Regions from separate parts of the Micromonospora sp. NPDC050784 genome, predicted to be linked through region 4. Evidence: riboswitches for the same ligand, from Rfam matches in the RefSeq annotation. Region 4 holds a riboswitch; each other region holds the start of a gene.
The links. Region 4 has a riboswitch for cyclic di-AMP ahead of ACIBD9_RS31270 (NlpC/P60 family protein). Riboswitches for the same ligand answer to the same signal wherever they lie in the genome.
Positions count from the first base shown of each region.

Region 1: it holds a riboswitch for cyclic di-AMP, as region 4 does, so the genes downstream of both, ACIBD9_RS02650 (coiled-coil domain-containing protein) here and ACIBD9_RS31270 (NlpC/P60 family protein) in region 4, are expected to answer to the same signal.
Region 2: it holds a riboswitch for cyclic di-AMP, as region 4 does, so the genes downstream of both, ACIBD9_RS25855 (C39 family peptidase) here and ACIBD9_RS31270 (NlpC/P60 family protein) in region 4, are expected to answer to the same signal.
Region 3: it holds a riboswitch for cyclic di-AMP, as region 4 does, so the genes downstream of both, ACIBD9_RS10440 (coiled-coil domain-containing protein) here and ACIBD9_RS31270 (NlpC/P60 family protein) in region 4, are expected to answer to the same signal.

Region 1 covers NZ_JBITGG010000002.1:47,526-49,717, forward strand. The annotation lists gene ACIBD9_RS02645 (YibE/F family protein) at 1-710, shown strand, start outside; cyclic di-AMP (ydaO/yuaA leader) riboswitch at 877-1,007, shown strand; gene ACIBD9_RS02650 (coiled-coil domain-containing protein) at 1,012-2,031, shown strand; gene ACIBD9_RS02655 (carbonic anhydrase) at 2,088-2,192, opposite strand, start outside.
Region 2 covers NZ_JBITGG010000022.1:11,094-13,285, forward strand. The annotation lists gene ACIBD9_RS25855 (C39 family peptidase) at 78-920, opposite strand; cyclic di-AMP (ydaO/yuaA leader) riboswitch at 1,154-1,295, opposite strand; gene ACIBD9_RS25860 (hypothetical protein) at 1,580-2,192, opposite strand, start outside.
Region 3 covers NZ_JBITGG010000006.1:132,390-134,581, reverse strand. The annotation lists gene ACIBD9_RS10445 (cation diffusion facilitator family transporter) at 34-951, shown strand; cyclic di-AMP (ydaO/yuaA leader) riboswitch at 1,095-1,226, shown strand; gene ACIBD9_RS10440 (coiled-coil domain-containing protein) at 1,232-2,192, shown strand, end outside.
Region 4 covers NZ_JBITGG010000035.1:5,087-7,278, reverse strand. The annotation lists gene dcd (dCTP deaminase) at 1-67, shown strand, start outside; gene ACIBD9_RS31270 (NlpC/P60 family protein) at 141-1,181, opposite strand; cyclic di-AMP (ydaO/yuaA leader) riboswitch at 1,195-1,330, opposite strand; gene ACIBD9_RS31265 (N-acetylmuramoyl-L-alanine amidase) at 1,566-2,192, shown strand, end outside.

The sequences.
Region 1 (2,192 bases), on a different contig from region 4:
AGACCTCGGTCGCGGTGCTCGGCACCCTGGGCAGCCTGGTGCTGACCGGCGTGCTCGCCACCATCGCCACGGCCGCGACCCACCTCACCGGCTTCGGCAGCGAAGACGCCACCACCCTGTCGATGTTCCAGGGCGACGTGGACCTGCACGGTCTACTGCTCGCCGGGATCATCATCGGATCGCTCGGGGTGCTCGACGACGTGACGGTCACCCAGGCGGCCACCGTCACCGAGCTGGCCAACGCCAACCCCGGGCTGACCCGGTTGCAGCTGTACCGGGCGGCCACCCGGGTCGGCCGCGCGCACATCGCCTCCACTGTCAACACCATCGTGCTGGCGTACGCGGGCGCGTCACTGCCCCTGCTGCTCCTGCTCACCGCCGACTCGCGGCCGATCGGGCAGATCCTCACCAGTGAGTTCCTCGCGCAGGAGATCGTCCGCAGCGCGGTCGCCACCCTCGGTCTGATCGCCGCCGTACCGCTGACCACCGGGCTGGCCGCGGTGGTGACCGCCGCCGGGCGCACCGAGGCCACGCCGTCCACCGACGCTCCCGCGCCCCGGCCCCAGCCGGACCGCACCGAGGCACTGGCCGCACTCAGCTCACCGCGGAAGGCCGGCTCCGACGAGCCGGACCGGACGCGGCCCGCACCCCCATCCGAGGCCACCGACCGGTGGCCGGAGTCGAACAGGAGCACGGATACGGCATGGTGACACTCCTCAGCGTGACCAGATCGGGCATCCACCCTGAGAACCGCGTCACTGGTCACTCAACGCTATGGCGAAATGACGCTTTTGGTCGGCATCCAGGCGTAGCTCACCCGGTCGACTCTCGGGTAACCTCGCTGCCGGTTACCGATGAAGGCGCGAAGCGGCGCCTGCGGTGCCACCGCCCAATCGCCAGCCGGCGAGCCGGGGACCCAGGTACCTGGGGTGAATCCGCGTCAGCGGTAGGGGCCACTTCCGCCCCGAACCCGTCAGCTAACCCGGTCGGCGGTCGACGGAAGGGAACATTGTGACGGCACCCCTACGCCGCTGGATGACACCCGTGGTGGCCGTGATCGCCGCACTGACCGTGCTCGCCGGGCCCCTCCCGGCCCACGCCGCCCCGACGACCCCCACACCGTCCGGGCACGAGGAGGACGGCGAACCCAAGTTGCTCAACGACGTCATCGAGCAGGCCAACCGCGACTACTCCGCAGCCAAGTCCAAGCTGGACAAGTCAAAGAAGCGGCAGGGCGAGTTGGCCGCAGAGGTCGACCGGGCCAAGGCCGACCTGGACGCGTTGGCTCCGCAGGTCGGGCAGATCGCCGCCCAGGCGTACCGGACCGGCCGGATCGGCGCGGTCGCGATGCTGCTGGAGAGCGAAGCTCCCGACTCGTTCGTCCGGCGCGCCGGGATGCTCGACGAGATGAACATGGTCAACGAGAAGAAGCTCTCCGAGGTCAACGAGGTGAAGGCCCGCGCCGAGCAGGCGAAGCTGGCCCTCGACACGGAGGTCCGGGAGCAGCAGAAGCAGACCGCCCTGATGGCCAAGCGGAAGAGCGAGGCCGACAAGGCGCTCTCCCTCGTCGGTGGAAAGGGCTTCACCGGCGGCCTGGTGGACGCCACCTCACCGGTCGCGAAGATCGGCCCGGGTCGCACGGCCGACGGTGACTGGAAGCCCCAGTCGTGCAGCGAGAACGACCCCACCACGTCCGGCTGCATCACGCCGCGCACGCTGCACGCGTACAAGGAGGTCAAGCGGGCCGGCTTCAACCGGTTCGTCGGCTGCTACCGCCCCGGCGGGCCGTGGGAGCACCCGAAGGGCCGCGCCTGCGACTGGTCGCTGCAGAAGAGCGGCTTCTCCCCGTGGCACAACGAGGACACTCGGACGTACGGCAACAACGTCGCCGCGTTCCTCATCCGTAACGCCGACCGGCTCGGCATCTACTACGTCATCTGGAACCGGCAGATCTGGTTCCCGGCCACCGGCTGGAGTTCGTACAGCGGGCCGTCGAACCACACCGACCACGTCCACATGTCGCTGCTCTGACCCGCACGATCACCGTTGAGGGCCGTTCCGCGTGACGCGGAGCGGCCCTCGTCGCGTCAGACGGTGGCAGGCGCGGCCGGGTCGGTCGACTCGGACGATCCGGCCGGGGTGTCCAGCGTCGCGAAGCCAGCCGGCACGGCGGCCACCTGACGCACCGCCCC
Region 2 (2,192 bases), on a different contig from region 4:
GACGGACCGCGCGGACAAACGCCGCGGGCGCCGGCCCCTTGTGGGAGACGGCGCCCGCGGCGGTCAGGGTGCCCGGGTCAGGCGGAGTAGCCCCGGCTGGTGATCCAGTTGGCCAGGTCGATGGTGGTGATCCAGTACGACGGGTCGGCCGGGTTCGCCGAGTCGGCGATCCGTACGGTACGACCGTTGTCCTTGTAGCCCACGACGGCGATGTAGTGCCCGCCGCCGTAGGAGTGCCAGCCGCCGTCGGTGTCGGTGGCGTCCCCGACGACGTTGGCCACCACACCCCGGCCGTCGGTGATGGCGTTCACCACGTCGGCCTGGAGGCGGTCCATCTGCGCCGGGCTGGGCGCGCCGGGGAACATCCGGGTCCGGTACGGGGAGCCCTTCACCTCGGCGTTGAGCACCCGGGTGGTGTCCTCGGCCGAGTTCGTGCCCATCTCGGTGGTGCCCAGCTCGGCGCCGAGCTCCTCCTGGGTGCGGTCGATGCCGGCGGCGCTGAGCGCGTTCCGGGTGGCCGCCGGGCCGCAGTTGTAGTAGGTGTTCTGCGCCTCGTAGTCGTAGTCGAGCACCTTGGTCGCCGGGGGCTTCGGGCGCTCCGGCTTCCGGGTCAGGTCCGGGTTGCTGCTGGCCTTGGCGGCGGGGGCGCTGGTGGCCGGGGCGGCCGTGGTCGGCGCGGCGCTGGCCGAGGGGGACGCGTCCCGAGCCTCGCCGCGGGAGGCGGCGACGTCGCTGCGCATCTCGGCGACAGTGGTCGCGGTGCGCTGGCCGGCCGGGGCGTCGTCGGCAGTGGTGAGCAGGGCGCCGGTGGTGGTGGCGATCGCGAGGGCCGCGGCGGAGGCGGCGACGATCTGGTACGGACGCTCGGTGGCGAGGCGGCGGAGCTGACGCTGCAGGGTGTGCTTCACGGGGTCCTCCACGGATCGGGGGGAGAGCGGCACACCGGGGCCGGACCGGTATCCGGGCAGGCGCCAACGCACGGACCGTGGTCCGCGGATGGTGAACCGCTCAGGGGAACGCCCGGCGTGGCCGGGCGGGGAAGGCGATGACCCGGGGGGTCAGCTCACCGTCACTGGACGAGTGAGCGGGGGCACCGCCGCGCCGTGGAGGCGAGGGAACAACCGAGGGGTGGAAAGGTGCTGCACGAGGATGGGACTCCTTCCGACACCGCCTACCGGGTTAGCTGACGGATTCGGGCGGGAAGATCGCCCTACCGCGGGCCGTGGCTCGCGGATTCACCCCGGACTTACTGATGGGTCCCCGGTTCGTTGATCACGATTGAGCGGGTCGATGCGGCGTCGCGTCTTGCGATCGGTTACCGCACCGGACGGGACGACACTACTGGTCGCTCCACGCCCTGCCAAGCCAGGTTCACCTGCGTAAACCCCAATTGGCGCGACAATTTCTGCGCGTATTGCCGATGATGTGACTCGATGGGACAACCGGTTACGGCGACGCCTGCGGGCGACAACCGGACAGGCCGCGAAGAACGCGGCCATAATCGCGGGAACAATGCCGTCGATCGCGCCGACCGTCCGATTTCGCTATTGCGTGACCGGCCTCACATCACGGATCGGGCTCAACCCGCCCGGGCCGGGCGCCACCGTGCCACGACGGCGGGACGCATCGCCCCGGCCACCGTCCGGCGAGCGGGCACCGGGGTCGGGCGCAGCCGGGCTGCCGCCGTGTACGCCTCCTCGGCGAGGGTACGAGCCGACTCGGCGGCCAACTCCGCGTCGCGCCAGGCGGCCCGCTCACGGTCGGCGGCCACCCGGTAGTCGGCCAGCCGCGCATCCCGGACCACCCGGCTGACCAGCACCTCCTGCTCGACCGGGTGCCGCCGGGGATCCCAGCCACGCCGGTGCCCGAACACGTCGCCGAGCTGCGCCATGCTCAGGTCGCCCCGCCAGTACGCCGCCATCGCCGCGCGGTGCAGATAGCGTTCCCGGGCGGCGTACTCGGCGGGGGTGTGCGGGGTCTGCGGGGTGGGCAGCGCCCCGGCGCCCGCGAAACGACGCGCGACGGTGTCCGCCTCGTCGTACCCGATCCAGGCCCGCTCCAGCTGATCCTGAGCGGCCAGCCAGGCGGCACGTCGCCGCCGGGCGGTGGTGGCCGCGCCGGCCGCGGCGACGGCCACCTCCTCGGCGTAGCGGCGACTGTCGACGGCCTCGGCGGCGGCCAACTCCCGGGCG
Region 3 (2,192 bases), on a different contig from region 4:
CCGGGTCCCGACCAGCGGCGGAAGGTGGTTCTCGTGGGCGCAGGTCATGACCACCACCATGGGTCCGTCGCCAATGCCGCACACCAGCACCGGGGTCGCCTCTGGGCGGCATTCGGTCTGCTCGCCACCCTGATGGTGGTCGAGGCGGTGGCCGCCCTGCACACCGGCTCGCTCGCCCTGCTCTCCGACGCCGGGCACATGTTCACCGACGTGCTCGGCATCGGGATGGCGCTCGCCGCGATCACGGCGACCCGCCGGGCCACCGGCGACCCGCAGCGCACCTTCGGCCTCTACCGGCTCGAGGTGCTCGCCGCGCTGGCCAACGCCGTCCTGCTCTCCGGCGTCGCGATCTACGTCGTGATCGAGGCGATCCGCCGGTTCGGCGACCCGCACCAGGTCATCGCCGGTCCGATGCTCGCGGTGGCCGTGCTCGGCCTGCTCGCGAACATCGCCGCCTTCGCCCTGCTGCGCGCCGGGGCCCGGGAGAGCATCAACATCCAGGGCGCCTACCTGGAGGTGCTCGGCGACCTGCTCGGCTCGCTCGGCGTCATCGGTGCGGCGCTGCTCATCAGCGTCACCGACTGGTGGTGGGCGGACCCCCTGGTCGCGGTCGCCATCGGCGTGTTCATCCTGCCGCGCACCTGGAGGCTGGCCCGCGCCGCCATCCGCATCCTGGTGCAGGCCGCCCCGGAGCACCTCCAGGTGACCGCCGTGCACGACCGACTGGCCGCGGTCCCCGGTGTCGTCGAGGTGCACGACCTGCACGTCTGGACGCTCACCTCGGGCATGGAGGTGGCCTCCGCGCACCTGACCATGGCACCCGGCGCGGAGGTGGGCGCCGTGCTCACCGCGGCGCGTACGGCCCTGCACGACGACTTCCGCATCGAGCACGCGACGTTGCAGATCGAGCCCGGCGCCGCCTCCGGAGCGTGTGGCTCCATCGAGTGGTGACGGGCCTTTTCGGAGCATTGCTCGACTTTGTGGTAATTTTCCGTGCTGACGCACGCACCGTCCGTCACAATGGCTGCAGCCGCCCCACCGGCACCGGTAGGCTCGGTCCCGGCCTCCACCAGGCGGCGCCCTCCCGGCGCCGGTGGTGGTCGCCGCCTAATCGCCCAGCTGGGCGAACCGGGGAACCATGTTTCTGGGGTGCATCCGCGTCAGCGGTAGGGATCTTCCGTCCCGAACCCGTCAGCTAACCCGGTCGGCGGCTGACGGAAGGACATGCGCAGTGGCACCAGCACGACCACCCGCCGCCCGACTGGCGGCCCTGATCGTCGCGATGTTCGCCCTCGGCGTCGCGCTTCCGGCCGGCACCGCCTCGGCCGCTCCCCCGACCGGCCTGCGGGCCGCCGCACCCGACTCCGACGAGGAGGGCGGCACCCCGACGTTGCGCGCCCAACTCGAGGCGGCCAGCAAGGGCTACCTGGACGCGAAGCGCGCCCTGGACACCTCCGTACAACGGCAACGGCAGCTCGCCACCCAGCTGAAGACCATCGAGGTCGAGATCGACCAGCGCAGCGGCAAGGTCGGCGAGATTGCCGAAGTGGCGTACCGCACCGGCCGGCTCGGCGCGATGTCGGCGCTGCTCAACAGCAACACTCCCGAAGGCTTCATGGACCGGGCCGCCGCGCTCGACGCGGTGGCCGCCAACGAGGACAGGGTGCTGCGCGACCTGCTGAAGAGCAAGGACCAGGCCAACCGCACCCGGGTCGCCCTGGACGGCGAGATCAACGAACAACGCAAGCAGGTCGCGGTGATGGCCAAGCGCAAGGAACAGGCCGAACGGGCCCTGACCGTGGCCACCGCGCCCAAGCCGCAGACCACCGCCGACACCGGCTCCAACCGGGGCACCTCCAGCGCCAACGCGACAGCCGCGCCGCGCAACTCCGACGGCTCCTGGCCCTCCGAGTCGTGCAGCGTCAACGACCCCACGCCGGCCAGCGGCTGCATCACCCCACGTACCCTGCACGCCCTCAACCAGGCCAAGGCCGCGGGCTTCACCCGGTACGTCTCGTGCCACCGCCCCAGCGGCTCCGGTGAACACCCGAAGGGCCGGGCCTGCGATTTCGCGGCACAGAAGGGCGGCTTCGGTGGAGCCGCCACCGGTGGCGACAAGACCTACGGCAACAACCTGGCCGCGTACTTCATCCGCAACGCGGACCGGCTCGCCGTGCTCTACGTGATTTGGT
Region 4 (2,192 bases):
CCAGGGCCAGCGGGGGCCGACGCCCAGCCGCGCCTGGCAGCACTGGCGCACCTGGCCCACCCGCTGAGGCCGATCCGCTAGAACCAGGACGACGAGGGCCCGCCGCGACGAATCGCGACGGGCCCTCCGGTCACCCGGGGTCAGCCTGGGCGGCCGTAGCTGTGGATCGGGCCGTCGTCGACCTTCTTCATCTTGACCGGTTGACCGGCCTGCGAGGCGTGCACCACCCAGCCGTCGCCGACGTACATGCCGACGTGGTGGATGTCGCTGTAGTAGAAGACCAGGTCGCCGGGGCGCAGGTCGCCCCTGCTGACGTTCTTCGTGACGCGGCTCTGCGCGGCGGCGTTGTGCGGCAGCGACACGCCGGCCTTCGCCCAGGCGGCCAGCATGAGCCCGGAGCAGTCGTACGAGTTCGGACCCTCGGCACCCCAGACGTAGGGCTTGCCGATCTGCGCGCATGCGAACTTGACCGCGGTGCCCGCGGCGCCACCGGGGTAGCTGCCCGGGCAGGGCGCCGGGCGCAGCGGACCGCCGCCGCCGTTGCCGTACACCTTGAGGCGCAGCTTCTGCAGGCGGTCGATCTCCTCGTTGATCTGCTTCTTCTTCGCCGCCAGCTGAGCTTCGGTGCGGGTCAGCTGGGCCACCATCTCGTCCAGCGGCGCCTTCTGCGCGGCCAGCTGGTCGCGCAGGTCGGCCACCTGGCGTACGTCCTTCTGCTGGTTGTGCGCGAAGCGGTCGAGCATCTCCAGCTGGCCGACCACCTCGCTGGGCGACCGGCTGCCCAGCACCGCGTTGACGGTCGAGACGTTCTCGCCCTTGTAGGCGCGTACGGCCAGGGCGCTTACCTTGTCCATCGCGGCGTCGACCTGGCGCTCCAACGGAGTGATCCGGGCGGCGAGCGCGTCGGCCTGCTTGCGCTTCGCAGCGAGGTCGGTGCGGGTGGCGTTGTGCCGTTCGATGATCGGTTCGAGTTTGTTCCAGTCGGCGTCGATCTGGCGCTCGATCTCGGCGACGGACGGGTCGGCGTGGGCCGCCGTGGCACTGCCGGTCAGGACGACGGCGATGCCGGCCAGCGCGGCGAGTGCGGTGGTGAAGCGGGACCAGCGTGGGCGCGGCACGATCGACGCCGGGCCGGCTGATGCCGACCGCTCGGACGACGGCCGCGGGGCATGGAGTGCCACCGGGGTTCCGTACTCCTTCTTCCTGACCGCCTACCGGGTTAGCTGACGGGTTCGGGCGGGAAGTCGGCGCCCTACCGCAGTGGTTGCGGATTCACCCCGAGGGACCTGGGTCCCCGGTTCGCTCGGAAACGACTCGGCGGTGTCGGTCCGTTACCGCCCGGGCTGGGCGGAGCTGCTGTCGGGCCGACGAATGACCAGAGTAGAGACGCTTGTTACCGATCCGCAACCCGTGCGGCCGTGACACTCCGTACCGATTGGACGAGGCCACTGACCGTGTGTGAAGAATTCTTTCCGCGCGCTTCGATAGATGGAAAGGTATTGACGTGACCTCCCGGGCGGCGCGATGGTGACCTGACCTCACTCCGAGAGAATCTAGGGGGTTCGATGCACCATCCAACCCTGTCGACCGGCTGGCGCGCACTGCTCGCCGCCACCGTGGTCGCCGCCGCGACCACGGTGCCAATCTCCGTCGGCCCGGCCGCCGCCGCACCCACCACCAACCGCCAGCAGCAGTACGCCGCCGCGGCCACCGAGTACGGCGTACCGACCGTGGTGCTGCTCGGCGTCTCCTACCTGGAGTCGCGCTGGGACACCAACGCCGGCACACCGAGCACCAGTGGCGGCTACGGCCCGATGCACCTGACCGACGCTCGGCACGTGGCCGCTCTCCCCGGGGGCGGTCACCACGACGCCGGTGCCGAGGACCCACGCGGCGACGACTCCCGTCCCGCCCGGGTGCCCGCGCCCCGGCCGGTCGAGGCCCCCGCGCCGTCCACCGCCGCGTTGCAGACCGTGGACGCCGCCGCCTCGCTGACCGGCGCCACCCCTGAGGCACTGCGCACCGACGCGGGCCTCAACATCCGGGGTGGGGCCGCGCTGCTGGGCGCGTACCAGAAAGATCTGGGCGCGCCGGTGGGCGCGGACACCGACCCGGCGGCCTGGTACGGCGCGGTGGCACGCTACTCGGGCGCGGACAGCGCCGACGCCGCGGCGGCCTTCGCCGACGAGGTC